Regions from separate parts of the Alteromonas sp. CI.11.F.A3 genome, predicted to be linked through region 4. Evidence: predicted binding sites of a transcription regulator. Region 4 holds the regulator's gene; each other region holds the start of a gene.

Region 1 (3,801 bases), 1.8 Mb from region 4:
AAGTGTGCACCGCTGCCATCAGGCAACATGAAATCAAGTAATATATGATCAAAGGTTTCTTTCTTTAACCAGTCTCTCGCTTCACCTAATGTGGCAGCAGTTAGGACTTCGTGACCGAGAAACTCAATAATAGTGCAGGCCACCTCGGTAAACTCGGCATCATCATCTACAAGCAAAACAGTTAACACTTGAATATCCCTTTTTTATTGACCAACCACTTCCTGATAGCTTGTCTCAGCACATTGGGTGGGTAAGTTGACCAGATTTTATAATTATTTGTGCATTATTACATTCAAACGTAGACGTTGTCGCATTCATACTCAACTTTGGTTGAATAAGGCAGCAATATCTTGGGGCTGACCTCAAGATGCGATCCTCGCATCATGTAAAAGAGGGCTAGCTAAATATAATCCACACACTGACATATCTTTAGCTGATAAAGCACATATTGTGCCGATTGCTACCAGAAAAGCGCAAATTTGAACGCTGACCCACTTCAGTGGCACAGTTATCGCATTATTAATCTCATAGTAGCTTTGTAACCGAACGCAAAAATTCAGCGCTTGTGCGTATTTTTCTGAAAAATTTATCTCAGATTTTTACTTACGGGTCAGCGCAAAATATAAGCGTTATGTACGGTGATACTACTGAATTAATTTAATTTTTGATGGAATACCCAAAGCGTATTGCGCTTCGCTATCACCCAAGACGCATAGGTTTCAATGGAAATTAGGCATAAGCCTTAAGCCATAAATAGGGAATAAAAATGTTTGAGGAAACTGGCGCAAGGTCAATGACACTTTATGAGTTGTTGGGCAAGATGCAGCCCAAAAACACCACCGACGTCATGGCGTTTTCGGAGTTCTGGAATGCCATGGAAAAGAGGGGGTTTGGACCTATGTTGGCTTTGCCTGCGTTTATTGCAGCAACCCCCATAGGTGCCATTCCTGGTGTACCTACCATAACCGGTGTGACAATTTTACTTATCGCAATGCAAATTTTACTCGGTCGCCGTCATCCGTGGCTTCCTGCTACCATTATGAAAATTGAAATGGACGCCGATCGAATTGAATTTTTGGTTAATAAAATGAAACCTGTGGCGGTGCGATGTGACCGATTCTTAATGCCACGGTGGTTTTTTATGCGCCAGCCTGTGTTTCGCTCATTGATTGCACTTAGCTGTGCGGCGTGTGGATTGTTGATGGTGCCACTAGAATTAGTACCCTTTATGGGGTTAATACCGGCGTTTGCGGTATTGATTATGGCTATAGGTATGGCAACGGATGACGGCGCTGTAGCACTCTTTGGGCTATCCATTGCTCTATTTGGTTTCTTGTATGGCGGCCAACAGATAGCATTAGGGATTGGGTAACTTAAGCATTGGGTAAATTAAGTATTGGGTAAATTAAGTATTGGGTAAACCAAGCGCTGGCTAAACTTAATATCGGGCAAATTAGATATTCGTTAGATACCCGAGTTCTTGCTTTTTAGGCTTTGCGTTAAGTACAGCTTAGCTATAACACTTTGCTTTAATTAAACTGCCACAGCTTATGCTATCGATGCAGAGACTCTATGCATTGATCAAGCATGCCATCAGCAGAGGGAAGCTGCATCGATTGATATCTAAGTTCACCGATAAAGCTTCTTGCTGCGGGCCCAAGGCCGTCACCATCTTCAAATGTGAGATAAAGCATAGCGCGACGCAATCCACTGTTGCTATCAATAGGAAGCGGAAGCAACAGCCCTTCTTCTAATTCTTTTTTAATGATAGCGATAGGGAGCCAAGCAAACCCAAGCCCTTGAGAAATCATATCTACCGAGGTTCTAATATGGCTCACCGTCCAGCGCTGCTCGGCGCCAAGCCAACCTGCATCAACTTTACGTTCAGCCGATGAATCTCTTACTACTATTTGACGATGCGACTTTAGATCTTCTAACGTTAACGCGCGGTCAAGTGCGTGCAGAGGATGATCGACATGTGCCACCGCGGCAAAGTCTATCTCGCATAAATCTTCACTGAATCCGCCGGGGTAGGGGAAAGGTGAAATCGCGATATCGACATTACCACTATCAAGTAGGGAGTTTGCCCCGCTTAATACGGTTTCTTCAATTTCGATACGTAGCAGCGGGAACTCTTCAGACACTTTGCTCAGTACGTTATAGAGTAAGTCTGATGGAAAAATAATATCAACGGCGATACGAAGAAGAGTTTCAGTTCCCGCTTGTAAACTAGCCGCTACCGCTTCTAACTTTTGAGCTTCATTTAAAACGAACGCTGCTCGACGATACATCAACTCCCCTTGAGGAGACAGTTTTACCTTGCGTCCACTGTTTTCGAACAACACAACGCCAATGGCATTTTCTAATTTTTGAACCGCGTGATGCACACTAGACTGGCTTTTGTGAACCAATGCGGCAGCTTGATTGAAGCCTCCAGCATCTACCACAGCTTTAAACATGCGCCATTGTTCTAACGTAGATTTTAACATCGCGAGCTCTAATTGATTATTCTGTCACTGTATAGAGCGGTTATACCACAAGCGGCCAGAGGCTGTCAGCGCTTATGCGTCGGTGGCTTGCTTAATATCGCCTATTGAACAGGTTACCACGCTCACATTGTCATACCCCATGTTCATTAGCTGTTCGGCTGCCAATTTAGCGCGAATGCCCGAGGCGCAATGAATATAGATTGGAAACTTGGCATCTTTACATTTTTCGATAACTTTCATTTCGAGCACGCCACGAGGAATATTTAATGCGGCTTCTACAGGGCTAGATGCAGCCTCGGCGGGCTCACGAACATCAAGTAATAAACCATGATTAGAAGATATTTCCTGCATCGCTTCTTTAGCCGTAATACAACGCAGCGGGAAAGGGATATTAGCGAGTCTAGTAGTGATATCAATTAACATTAAAACACCTTGAAAAATAATGATGAGTTTACTATATAAGGAAATTGCTATGTTTTCTAGCACGTATTTTCATTATATATTTTATAAAAAAATGACATTGAGTTTTGGCGTTCGCCGCTATAGTAGTATACTTTAGTATAAGAAGGCGGGTTGGTAGCTCGTCTACGTAAATTTAAAAGTGAGTTGTTATGACTGATAATCTAGCCGTTGATAATCTATCTGTAGATACGAGCGAAATGGCTCAATATACAATGGAAGCTGAGCTTTATCTAAAGCAGTTGGCGAATAAAACCCGTTTAATGGTTTTATGCTCTTTAGTGGACAAAGAGCTATCTGTAACCCAAATGTTAGACCATGTAGACGTTTCTCAGCCTGTGATTTCACAACATTTGGCCCTATTAAGAGAATCTAAGATGGTGGCCACACGCCGGGACGGACAAACCATTTACTATCGACTAGCCGACGAAAGAGTGAAGCAAACCATTGGTCTGCTCCACAAGTTTTTTTGCGCGCAGAACGATTAACCTTAGTTGACGTAAATCTAATTTACTCAAAGGCAGTTAATCGCTCTTGCTCAAATGCTACTCGACTTAGCTAGACAAGCTTCGCATTCGCTATCAACGCCTCTACGTATGCAATATCACCCAACTTATCAAGGTCAACTTCCGGTCTAGCCATCAATCCCTCGTGGGTGAGGTTGACCGAGACATTATGAGAAGACCAATCGATACTTTTGATGTCTGAGGGCAGTACCGCCAGCTTTTTACCACCCGGTAACCAGTTGTTTGTATCTACCACTAACAACTGAATTTTCCAGCCATCAGTATCAAACACAAAATCGCTAATATGCCCAACGTTGTCGTCTTGGGTTGCCACTTCGTAGCCACTA
Region 2 (3,801 bases), 1.9 Mb from region 4:
ATCGCTGGTGAAGTCGCTTACTTTAACCGTGAGGGTACAGGCACAAGCTTCGAACGTCCTTATGGGCTTGCTTGGTTTTTACAATTAACCAGTGAACTACGTGAATGGAATTCACCTGAGGCAAAAAAATGGCTAACCACCCTACTCCCACTCGAGCAAAAAATCGTGGCTAATGTAACAGATTGGCTTCCTAAACTGTCGTTTCCGATTCGCGTGGGCGAACATAGTCAAACCGCGTTTGCATTCGGCCTTATGTTGGACTGGAGCCGCACGGCTGGTGATGTTGCATTTGAAAACTTGCTCACTAAAACCATCACCAGGTTATACGCAACTGATGTGAATTGCCCACTGGCTTATGAACCATCAGGCCAAGATTTCTTATCCCCCTGTATTGCCGAAGCCGATTTGATGCGACGAGTGTATTCAAGTGAGAATTATGCAACGTGGCTATCTTCTTTTTTACCCAGCATTCCAACTGATGGAGATGCTGCTTGGATAACCCTAGCGACGGTAGTGGATAAAAGTGATGGTAAACTTGCGCACTTAGATGGCTTAAATTTAAGTCGTGCATGGATGCTTGAAGGTATCGCTTCAGCACTGCCTTCAGGCGATAAGCGTGTAGCAGCAATAAATAGTGCAGCACGTGCACATAAGGTAGCGGGAGTAGATTCTGTTATAAACGATATGCATTATATGGGGAGTCATTGGCTTGGTAGCTTTGCTACCTATCTAGAAACCCAACGTGGCCTTTAAACCACTGACAGTTGCTAAATTACCTGATACAGAGTTGGCGAGCTTAAATGCTCGCAAACTCAGTTGTCGTTGCAGTAAACTGTGTCTGGTGGTGAACTAAAATATTCTTTGCGCGGTCAATCAAATCATCACGCTTGAACGTCCAATTACGCAGGTCTGCCTGCTTTGCTTCTGCAAGGTAAAACTCGATACGTGTTTTACGTAATAAATCACGCTTTTGAGATACATCGAACTCGGTCTGAGCAAGTATGCGCTCTATTTTTACGATAGAGGCGTGATGGGCTTTGTTTGAATCATCAGCGTTCGCTTTACCTACATAAGCCATGTTATTTGTTAACACGCCTGCAAGTACAATAAGCATTGAAATCAACACACCTGAAACTAACCAATTTAATACTTTCATCATTCACTTCCTTTTATACTAACTTGCGATTATCCATGTAAGAACGCATTGGTTCTAAATGACTACTGCACGTTGTAACTTAAAAACTTAATTACAACTTGTATTGCACATTGTGTTCCAAATTTCTTAACGCTACCTCATTACCGCGAAGAGTATACGCAGCAATGGATAGGAAGAAAATCCGACAAAGGTTGTAAGACAAAAGTTGTAAAGTGGATGGGAAAATACTACATATTGCTGCGAAAAAACGGGATATAGAAAAAAGTGGCTAACAACACTTCTTGACTTAATACAGGGTGTTATTATAGAAATCTACCGTTATCCAGACATAAAAAAGGGGCCCATTGGCCCCTTTTATTTCACTAATAACTGCTTAGTTTTTCATTGCTGTTTCAGTAATAACCTGCAAATTGTCTTCAACGTTTTTCACATCTGAAGCGTTTTTGGCTATTTCAACAGCAAGCTGGCGCTCGGCATCTGAGTCTACGTTACCTGTTAGTGTAACGTTACCTGCTTCAACATCTACATCAATATCGAAGCCAGAGATGTCGCTATCCATTAATAGACGAGTTTTAATTACGGTAGCAATTTTGGCATCAGTAAGCGTGCCCGTCTGCTCATCATATTCTGATTCAGCGTCATCTGACATGTCGCTTGCCATTTTTTCCATATCTTTCTCTTCAATAACAGAAAGTTGGTTGTCTACTGACATAACACCGTCAATATTTGAAACTAGCTCTTCCGCTAATTTCTTATCAACTGAATGATCTACTTTACCTGTTAGAACAACATTGCCGTTGTTTACATCTGTATTGATATCGAATGAATCAAGGTTGCCGTTGAATAGTAATGTTGCTTCGGCTTTGCCGTCTATCCACGCATCCTTAGCGCCTTTTTCCCATTTGTTATCTGTCTCCATGTCACCAGCAAAAGCTGCGGTTGTCATCGAGGTCGCTACAAGTATAGAAAGTAATGTGCGTTTCATAACAGTTCTCCTTTGTTGAAACTCCCAATAACCAATGCGAAACTCGAGCCAACATAGCAAACAACTGATTTATAACAAGTTACCCTACTTTCATCCTAGTTATCACTTGTTAACATCTCTGCAAACTTTTCGGCCTATGAGCATTTTTTACCTACAATTTGCCTAACCGGAACGAAAATTGAATATTCATTAACCAATATACTTATTATTAATCCAACAATAGCCGAGTTTGCCTTTTTTAAAGCGTTTGCAAGCAAGCTAATAATGCAAAAAACAACTTAGTCAGGAACGACAATGAATATTTTACTGAACACCATGGCGATATTTCTTATCGCTGCCACTTTAGCGCCTTCACTCCCGTCGAAGCATTGGCTGGTTAGGGTATGGGAATTTCCACGGCTACAGCTGCTAGGTTTAATGGTGATAGTCTTGATTACCCGAGGGGTTATGTATCCGTCGGAACTTTCTGCATTTAACACGCTTATCATCGCATTGCTTTATATTGGATTAATTGCCTGCGCGATTTACCAAGCTATTTGGATCTTGCCTTATACCTTCTTTTATAAAAAGGAAGTGGTTAAAGCATCTTCTCAAGATGCTGGAGAGAGTATTAGTATTTTATCTAGCAATGTTTTTATGCCCAATGAAGATTACGACAAGCTATTGAAGCATGTGCGTGACACCAATCCAGACTTCGTCGTTACTCTCGAATCTAACAAGCGCTGGGAAATAGCCCTATCGGCGTTAAACGAAACTCATCCTCACCAGCAGCATTGCCCGTTAGAGAATCTGTATGGCATGCACTTATACAGTAAATACCCACTGAAAACTGCCAAGCTCAACTATTTAGTAGAAGATGATGTGCCTTCCATGCTTGTTACTATCGATATGGATGGACAAGATGTGACACTTTACTTTTTACATCCGAAGCCTCCTAGCCCCACAGAAAACAAAACGGCTAAGCCCAGAGATGTGGAACTTACTATGGTAGGCCATGAAATAGCTAAAAAAGACGGGCCTATTATTGTGGCGGGTGACTTAAACGATGTGGCATGGTCACCTACTACCCGAAAATTTAAGAAAATAAGCGGTATGCTGGACCCAAGAATTGGTCGTGCATTTTTCAATACGTTTCATGCCCACTACCCATTAGTTAAATGGCCATTGGATCATGTGTTTCATTCAAGTCACTTTATGCTTGAAGACATTAGGAAACTACCTGATATTGGCTCAGATCATTACCCGCTGTTAACGCGGTTGAAACTAAAGCCAAAAGCCTAAATACAGAAAGTAAAAAGCCGCTATAAAGCGGCTTAATATTGAAAAGGCTTACGACTAGGTAGGCACACGATGTGCTGGAACTGACCTAACCGCTTTCGTATTGTGATTAACACACCACATTACGCTTTCGCATGCTTCTTCACGACGTTTAAAGTGTGCAAGACCAATAAGTTTGTCTTCTCGAGGCCACACCGCTTGTTTCAAAATGGCGGTGTCGGTTTCGCTAAGTGCGCTGGTGTCTAAACTCATTTCAACCGCTTTCTTATTCGGTTTAATCAGTGAAGGTTGAGCATCGGTGATAATACTTTTTTTGACGCACACATATTCACGCAGAACAGGATCTCGTACCACACCTATGTAATCGTCATCGCAAATAATG
Region 3 (3,801 bases), 1.8 Mb from region 4:
CATATTTGGTGCACTTACTGCATTTGCATTAGGTGGCTTTTGCTGGATTTTACTCAATTCATGTATAGGATTGGCTATGCATCATGCTGGCATGCCGGCACTTCTTATTATGATTATATTGTTACTCGTAAATAGTGTATTAAGCGTCATCGCATTTATGTATGCACAAAGTGCGTTTCGCTTTATCAACCTAAAACGGCTCGCAACGTTAATGCAATCTTTAATGAAGTAGCGACACTTAACTACGGGATTGCCGTTCGACAGCGTACAACTATGGAGCACTTATCATGAATATTTTTCTGAAGAAGAACTTGGAAGACATTAGACAGTGCCAGCATAACTACTTAGCACAAAAACATCACGCAGAAGCATCACTTGAAGAAGCGAAACGAGATTGTCGGCTGCTTATGGGCAAACCTGAAGTATTATTAGGTATTATTGCTGCTGGAGCTTACAAGGGCATTAATACTGATGCCCCCAAGAGCAAAAGAAATCAAGCTATTATGACTTTTGTGCGCACCACCGCGCTCTCATTTCTAAGATAATAGTAACCAAATTTAATACTAGGAATTATCATGCGCCTTCCAATAAAAATGAAAATAGCGGCTCTAGCATGCAGTGTGTTTTTTACCGCGTGCACTACTACACCTATAGCTTCCCCTACGCCGTACAAATCTGCGGTGACTAAAGAAGGTTACGGTTACTCAAGCGTTCAGCTAACCGACAATGAATACCGAGTTTTATTTAAAGCTACTGACCGAACCCCTGCCGATGTCATTCAGCAATTCGCATTGCGCCGAGCAGCTGAACTCGCAAACAAACAAAACTACGAATGGTTGGCAATTGTTAAAACCGATGTTGATAAAAAACCTGTTATGGCCAGAGCGGTAACTCACAGCACGGATAAACCCCAACCGTTTGCAACTAACCAGCAATGTACCATGTCAGGATGTACAGAAGTGGCACAACCTGCACCAGGCCAGGGACAAAATACCGTTACGCAGACTCAAATTAATGATGTTTACTTTTCTATCTTGGTAAGAATGAACAATACCAAAGCTAGCTTAGGGAAAAACGCGATGTCTGTTCAGGAAATTTTGGCAAATCAGGCTGACAACGCTAAATAAGCGTTTCAGCTGACAAATATTGTGTAGTTAAACGACCGCCATTTGGCGGTCTTTCTATTTTCAACATGCAATACTATTTATTACTTTTTTCGGAGTCTAAATGTAATGTATTAGCACGTTCGACCCAATCCAGATCTTTTGTTTGTTCATCTAACGTCGCATTGGCATCTTCTAAGAAAACTTTACAAAAATATTCTACTGACTGAAATCGTTCTCGGTACTGTTGCAATTGCACTTCCATTTCATACATAGCATTTGAAAATTCTGAGTTGGATTTCGACAACTCATAATCACACTTAAGATACGCACATAAAACATCAGCCGCCTTAGCAAGACGCACGTGAATGTCATCTTTATCTTGTTCTATTAAAGGCTGGTAACGCTTCTGTAGCGGCTCAGGCAAGGTTTGTATCAGCATAGCCTCAAACCTGCGCTCGAGCTTCTTAATAGCAGCAGTAGTTTCAGGGTCGTGATATTTCACAGGGCTTGGAATATCACTCATACCCGCAATTTCGCTACCTTCATGAAATATAGCCATAGCAGCAACTCGGTCAGGGTCGACATCTTCGTTAAACACATCCGCGGCTATTGCGCCTAGCATATGCGCTACCATAGAGGCTTCGTAGATGTGTGTAGACAACATCTCCTCTTGAAACTGTGCCATTAAAGGCCATCGTTTCACATTTCTTGCCCGTTGCATTAAACCTATAAATGCGGAGTGAGTTTTTGCCATTTCGCGCCCTTTAGTATAACGAGAGTTAAAAAGTGATAGTAGCATCTGCAAATCGTGAATGCTTCTTTGCTTCCTACCTGCTTTAGCTATGTAAAAAGTGCAAATGCTCTGTAAACCTTGTTTATCCCACAAAGAAATTACTAGCCTAAAGTAGCACAAATAAAAAATAAAACGTATTAAATCATAAGCTTAACATTTAGGCACGGAGTTCGCATTAGTATCTATGTCAGTAACGGAGCAAAAAGAGGATTTAGCTATGTTAGGTTGGGCAATTACTTTTTTCATTATCGCCATTATTGCAGCAGTTTTTGGTTTTGGCGGCATCGCAGGTGCAGCAACAGGTATCGCACAATTTTTATTTTTTGTGTTCATCGCCTTACTAGTCATTTCACTAGTCGCGAATGCCTTACGCGGTCGGTCACCACGAGCATAAATTTATTACGCTTTTAGATATTTTTAAATCTTTAAGATACTTTTAGGAAACAGGAGAACGGACATGATCTCACAGAAATCATTATTAAAACTTTTAGCAGCTGGTACATTCGCACTAACACTTGCCGCATGCGGCGATAACAACGCAGAAGATGCAGGCGAAGAGCTAGACGAAATTGTAACAGATGCAGGCAACGCAGTAGAAGATGCTTGTGAAGATGTTAAAGAAGGCGCAAACGCCGAAGATAAAGATTGTTAATTCACGCTTTATCATGAAAAAAGCTGATGGACTTTGTCCATCAGCTTTTTTTTTATACTTCTTCCCCGCCAAGCTCTCGCGCTAAATCGTCTAACTCTGATAACGTTCTATCAAACTCAGCTACCGCGTAACGGTAAGATACCAACACGTGACGATCACTGCGTCCAAACTTCACGACAAGTGAATCAACATCCATATGTTTAACCGTGTTGATAAAACGATATGCCGTCATCTCACTGGCAAAACCAAATTCAACTTGGCTTTTCATTTTAAGCAACCACCTCTGGATTGTTATCCAATACATTCACTACTCGTTCAAGTAAATGCGTTTCTTGGTCATCAACTTTCCCATGCGCAATCCAATCTTCCAACAACTGCGCAGGAGATAGGCTCTCGCCTTTCTCAAGTTTCGCCGTCATCATGGTTAGCTGTACATTGGTTCGCATACTGCTATCGCTCTGGGGGCTGGGTATATCAGTAGCGGCTTCCAACGCAACGGTTAGCCAATGACGACTTTGTTGCACAGGTGTAGGTTTAGACAGCGCAGACTTCCAACGCTTTCCTAGCAGGTCAGCGTCATCATCACTGATACTAGTAAAGTCGCCTGCCCGCAAACTTTCACTTAACACTGAAATAACCGATTGAGCCCGCTGTTGTACTTTACGAACGTGGCGCTGCTGAGCGCGTGTTTGCTGCTGCTTTTGAATACCGGTTATTTTCTTATCGAGTTTTGCACGCATTGCACCAGGCAAATCTTTCGCACGTGTTTCAATATCCTGAATTGAAGTAGCAATCGCCGATTCATCAGATTCCGAGTCAATAGCATTTAATTGAGTAAAAAGGGTATTAAAGGTTTCATTAAATGCAGATGACTGTGCCTTACGCTGCTCTTTTAAGCGTCCAAACAATGCATCATTTGCTAGGCGGAACTCACGCCACAATCGGCTTTCATCACGCTTACCGGCATGGCCTATGGCTTTCCAATCGTGTTGCAACTGCTGCGCTGTTTCAGTGGCACTAGCAATATCCTCTTGTGCTGACAGCGCTGATGCTTTAGCAACGAGTTCCTGCTTCGCTTTTTTATTCATCCCATGCCACTGGTTCACTTTCGTTTGCAGCGGGCTAATGGTTTTATTCCAACGTTGCTTTAACGACTCGTAATCACGCTTTTCAACTTGGCCACATTCATGCCATTGTTTAACGGTTCTATCGAACACTTTAGCCAACAACGTTTCGTCTTGTGACAAATC
Region 4 (3,801 bases):
AGCGGCTTTATACTGAAAATCGTAACACGGGCAGGCGCAGTATTACTCGTCTTCGTTAAAACGGCCTTCAATTAAGGTTTCAATGGCGTTTAATGCTGCTTCAGCATCATTACCTTCAACCACAACGTTCACCTGTTCACCTTGGTGGCTTTCTAGCATCATTAAGCCCAACACACTGTTTGCATCGGCTTTCTTATCGCCTTTAACCAGCACGATTTTAGCGTCAAATTGATTGGCTAATTGAACCAACTGGGTGGCGGCACGGGCATGTAAGCCCAGTTTATTGACGATAGTCAGTGTTTTTTCAATGGTCATTACTGGTTTAACTCGCGGTGGCGAATTTGTACATCAGGGTGCATTTCGCCAAAGGTTTTCGCTAACGATTGAGCAATAAATACTGAGCGGTGCTGACCGCCAGTACACCCAATCGCAATGGTGACATAACTACGGTTATTACGTTCTAAGTGAGGCAACCAGGTCGTTATTAAATTTTGAATTTGCCAAATGAATTTAGTTACCACCGGTTGAGAGCCCAAAAACACTTCCACAGGCGCGTCTAAGCCAGTTAAGTGCTTTAAATCTGGTTCCCAATGGGGGTTGGGTAGAAAGCGGGCGTCAAATACATAGTCGGCGTCTTTAGGTATGCCGTGCTTGAAGCCAAACGATTCGAACACCAATACTAATCGAGAGCTTTTCTTACCTAGAATTCGCTCGCGGATAAGTTCTGCGAGTTGATGGATGGTGAGCTTATCTGTATCAATATACAAATCGGCGCGCTCAACAATAGGCGCAAGCAAATCTGATTCGGCTTTTATCGACTCAGATAAGGATTTGTTGAGCTTGGCTAACGGGTGAAGTCGGCGTGTTTCACTGAAACGCTTCACCAGCACATCGTCGCTGGCGTCGATATACACAATGGTCATAGACCAAGACGAGGGTAGGTAATCTAAGATTTCTACCAAGTCAGCTGGATTTTTGGGCAGGTTTCTTACGTCGATACTTACCGCGACTTGGTCATATTCATCAACCACAGTATGGGTAAGGGTAGGGAGAAGGTTAACCGGAATATTATCTACGCAATAGTAGCCTAAGTCTTCAAGGGCACGTAGCGCAACTGATTTTCCTGAACCGGATCGACCACTGATAATAATCAGTTTCACCTGCATTTCTCCCTTTAAAATATGGTGCTGTGCTTTATTAGCTTAAAGCCGTAATAATGTCGTCACTGGTGGAGGCCCGCCTAATGGCTTTCACCGTTTCTTTATCACTTAGTTTACCGGCAACGGTAGCAAGTGTTTGTAAGTGACCCTCTGTTTTTTCTTCAGGTACTAACAAGGCAAAGAATATATCTACGGGTTGATCGTCAAGCGCATCAAAATCGATGGCAGGGTTACTGGTTACAATAATGGCGATAACGTGTTCTAAACCCGGCAATCGACCGTGAGGCAATGCAATGCCATTGCCAATACCCGTACTTCCCATTCGTTCGCGGCCAAGTAGGCTAGCTAAAACTGTGGCCTGATCGATGTCGGGATTATTTTTAGCGGCAATGTCGCTAATAATCTCTAGAATACGTTTTTTACTATTACATTGAACCGCACACTCGGTGCGGTCCAAACTTACTATGGCTTGAATTTCCATACTAATATTTAGTGCTTTTTCAGCTTTTCCTTATGCTTGATAACTTGCCTGTCGAGCTTGTCGATCATGCTGTCTATCGCCGCATACATATCTGTATTATGAGATGAAGCAAACACTTCTGCGCCGCTAAGGTGCATGGTGGCTTCGGCTTTTTGATTGAGTTTTTCGACGTTCAGGATGACATGCACATTAGATATGTGATCAAAGTGACGCTCTAGTTTGCTGAACTTAGTATCGACATAGCTACGCAAAGAGTCAGTAATTTCGACATGATGACCGGTAAGGTTGATTTGCATATTTCGTCTTCCTTAAATTATCAAGGCCTTTAGATAAGGCTTTTGCGTTGGTTTGACGGCGGAATCGATAACGATTCCCGGTATTTTGCTATTGTTCGCCGGGCAACTTTAATGCCTTGTTCGGCCAACAATTGAGCAATCTTGCTATCGCTTAATGGCTTGCTGGGCGTTTCCGCTGCCACAAGCTTTTTGATTAGTGCGCGAATAGCGGTAGATGAACACTCACCACCAGATTCCGTTGCCACGTGACTAGAAAAGAAATACTTCAATTCGAAAATGCCACGTGGAGTATGCATATACTTTTGCGTGGTGACACGTGAAATGGTGGATTCATGCATATCTACCATTTCTGCGACATCATTAAGCACCATTGGTTTCATCATTTCTGGGCCGTGCTCGAAAAAGCCCATTTGTTGCTGCACAATACAGTTCGCGACTTTCATCAAGGTGTCGTTTCTTGACTCAAGGCTTTTTATAAACCATTTGGCTTCTTGCATATGCGAGCGAATAAATTGCGAATCGCTGCTGTTTTTAGAGCGTCTGCTCATGGCAGCATATTGCTGATTTACGCTTAATTTAGGCAGGCTATCGGGGTTAAGTTCTACCACCCAACGGCCATTCTTTTTGTTTACCGAAACATCAGGAATAACGTATTCCGGCTCTTTGGTAATTAATGCACTACCTGGACGAGGATTCAACGTTTGCAATAAGCGCATGGCTTCGCGAAGTTGATCTTCTTTCAAACGGCTCTTACGCATTAACGTACGGTAGTCTTTGCTGCTAAGTAGATCTGAATACTCGTTGATAAGCTGTCTTGCTTCAGTAAGCCATGGCGTATCGTCTGAGAACTGGCGAAGCTGCACAAGCAAACATTCTTGCGGAGTACGTGAACCTGAACCGATAGGGTCGAACATTTGAATACGTTTTAGTACACATTCAACTTCGTCCATTTCCACCAATTCTTCAACATCGTCGGAATTCACTGACTCTAAAATCTGTTCAATGGGTACGTTGAGGTAACCAGATTCATCAATTGAGTCGATAATGGCGGTAGCAATTGCGCGGTCGGTATCCGAAAACGGCGTTAAACGCATCTGCCAAAGCAAATGGTCTTGAATATTGTCGGTAGTTTCTCCCTGAAACAGTTGGTCGTCATCATTATTAGATGGACCTGGAGCGGGTGCAGATGAGGCCGAGTAATACTCATCCCATGTGCTGTCAATTGGCAACTCGTCGGGAAGGTCATTCTTTTCAAGCGCATCTCCAGCTTCTAACGAATCGCTAGATGCAGTTGGAGCCGCTTCTACAGAAGGGTCGTCTCCATCCATGTTGTTTTTCTCAACAGGGTGGTCATCGCCGCCTTCTTCAACTTCTAAAAGTGGGTTTGAGTCTAGTGCTTCCTGAATCTCTTGCTGCAGGTCGAGCGTAGACAACTGCAGCAGCTTGATTGCCTGCTGCAACTGCGGTGTCATGGTAAGTTGTTGACTGAACTTTAGCTGTAAAGATGGTTTCATCTACGTCTTATTTTTAAACTCTTGTTGTGAATATACCCGTGTTTAAAACTGAAAGTGACAATTCGGTTACAGTAACTATAGCCTGAATTGTTCTCCTAGGTATACATCCCTTACTTTCTGATTACTTAAAACTTGTTCTGCCGTCCCTTGCGCGATGAGTTCGCCTTGGCTCACAATATACGCTTTCTCACACACATCCAGTGTTTCTCTTACGTTGTGATCGGTGATAAGGATTCCAATTCCTCTGTCACGAAGATGTTGAATGATCTTCTTTATATCATTAACCGATATAGGATCAACACCTGCAAATGGCTCATCTAGCAAAATAAATTGCGGATTGGCTGCTAATG

Evidence for each region. The regulator sigma-54, encoded in region 4, starts transcription at its own class of promoters, with help from an activator protein. The targets are predictions, from matches to a motif close to GTTGGCACGNNNNTNGNNT.
Region 1: a site for sigma-54 is predicted at 499-517, ahead of R1T43_RS09080 (exopolysaccharide biosynthesis protein). Genes of this name have one in related genera too.
Region 2: a site for sigma-54 is predicted at 2,176-2,194, ahead of R1T43_RS08890 (BON domain-containing protein). Genes of this name have one in related genera too.
Region 3: a site for sigma-54 is predicted at 2,057-2,075, ahead of R1T43_RS09025 (DUF1328 domain-containing protein). Genes of this name have one in related genera too.

Annotation. Positions count from the first base shown of each region.
Region 1 covers NZ_CP136708.1:2,114,025-2,117,825, forward strand. Annotated here, with positions in the region: gene R1T43_RS09075 (sigma-54-dependent transcriptional regulator) at 1-188, opposite strand, end outside; gene R1T43_RS09080 (exopolysaccharide biosynthesis protein) at 767-1,372, shown strand; gene R1T43_RS09085 (LysR family transcriptional regulator) at 1,554-2,489, opposite strand; gene R1T43_RS09090 (rhodanese-like domain-containing protein) at 2,562-2,912, opposite strand; gene R1T43_RS09095 (ArsR/SmtB family transcription factor) at 3,101-3,436, shown strand; gene R1T43_RS09100 (PRC-barrel domain-containing protein) at 3,507-3,801, opposite strand, start outside.
Region 2 covers NZ_CP136708.1:2,070,266-2,074,066, reverse strand. Annotated here, with positions in the region: gene R1T43_RS08900 (DUF2891 domain-containing protein) at 1-753, shown strand, start outside; gene R1T43_RS08895 (hypothetical protein) at 797-1,159, opposite strand; gene R1T43_RS08890 (BON domain-containing protein) at 1,530-2,141, opposite strand; gene R1T43_RS08885 (endonuclease/exonuclease/phosphatase family protein) at 2,436-3,422, shown strand; gene R1T43_RS08880 (hypothetical protein) at 3,477-3,801, opposite strand, start outside.
Region 3 covers NZ_CP136708.1:2,103,884-2,107,684, reverse strand. Annotated here, with positions in the region: gene R1T43_RS09045 (hypothetical protein) at 1-232, shown strand, start outside; gene R1T43_RS09040 (hypothetical protein) at 288-545, shown strand; gene R1T43_RS09035 (CC0125/CC1285 family lipoprotein) at 576-1,127, shown strand; gene yfbR (5'-deoxynucleotidase) at 1,201-1,860, opposite strand; gene R1T43_RS09025 (DUF1328 domain-containing protein) at 2,117-2,293, shown strand; gene R1T43_RS09020 (hypothetical protein) at 2,357-2,551, shown strand; gene R1T43_RS09015 (hypothetical protein) at 2,604-2,819, opposite strand; gene R1T43_RS09010 (DUF349 domain-containing protein) at 2,821-3,801, opposite strand, start outside.
Region 4 covers NZ_CP136708.1:3,952,353-3,956,153, reverse strand. Annotated here, with positions in the region: gene R1T43_RS17030 (HPr family phosphocarrier protein) at 43-315, opposite strand; gene rapZ (RNase adapter RapZ) at 315-1,160, opposite strand; gene ptsN (PTS IIA-like nitrogen regulatory protein PtsN) at 1,198-1,641, opposite strand; gene hpf (ribosome hibernation promoting factor) at 1,650-1,937, opposite strand; gene R1T43_RS17010 (RNA polymerase factor sigma-54) at 1,967-3,451, opposite strand; gene lptB (LPS export ABC transporter ATP-binding protein) at 3,527-3,801, opposite strand, start outside.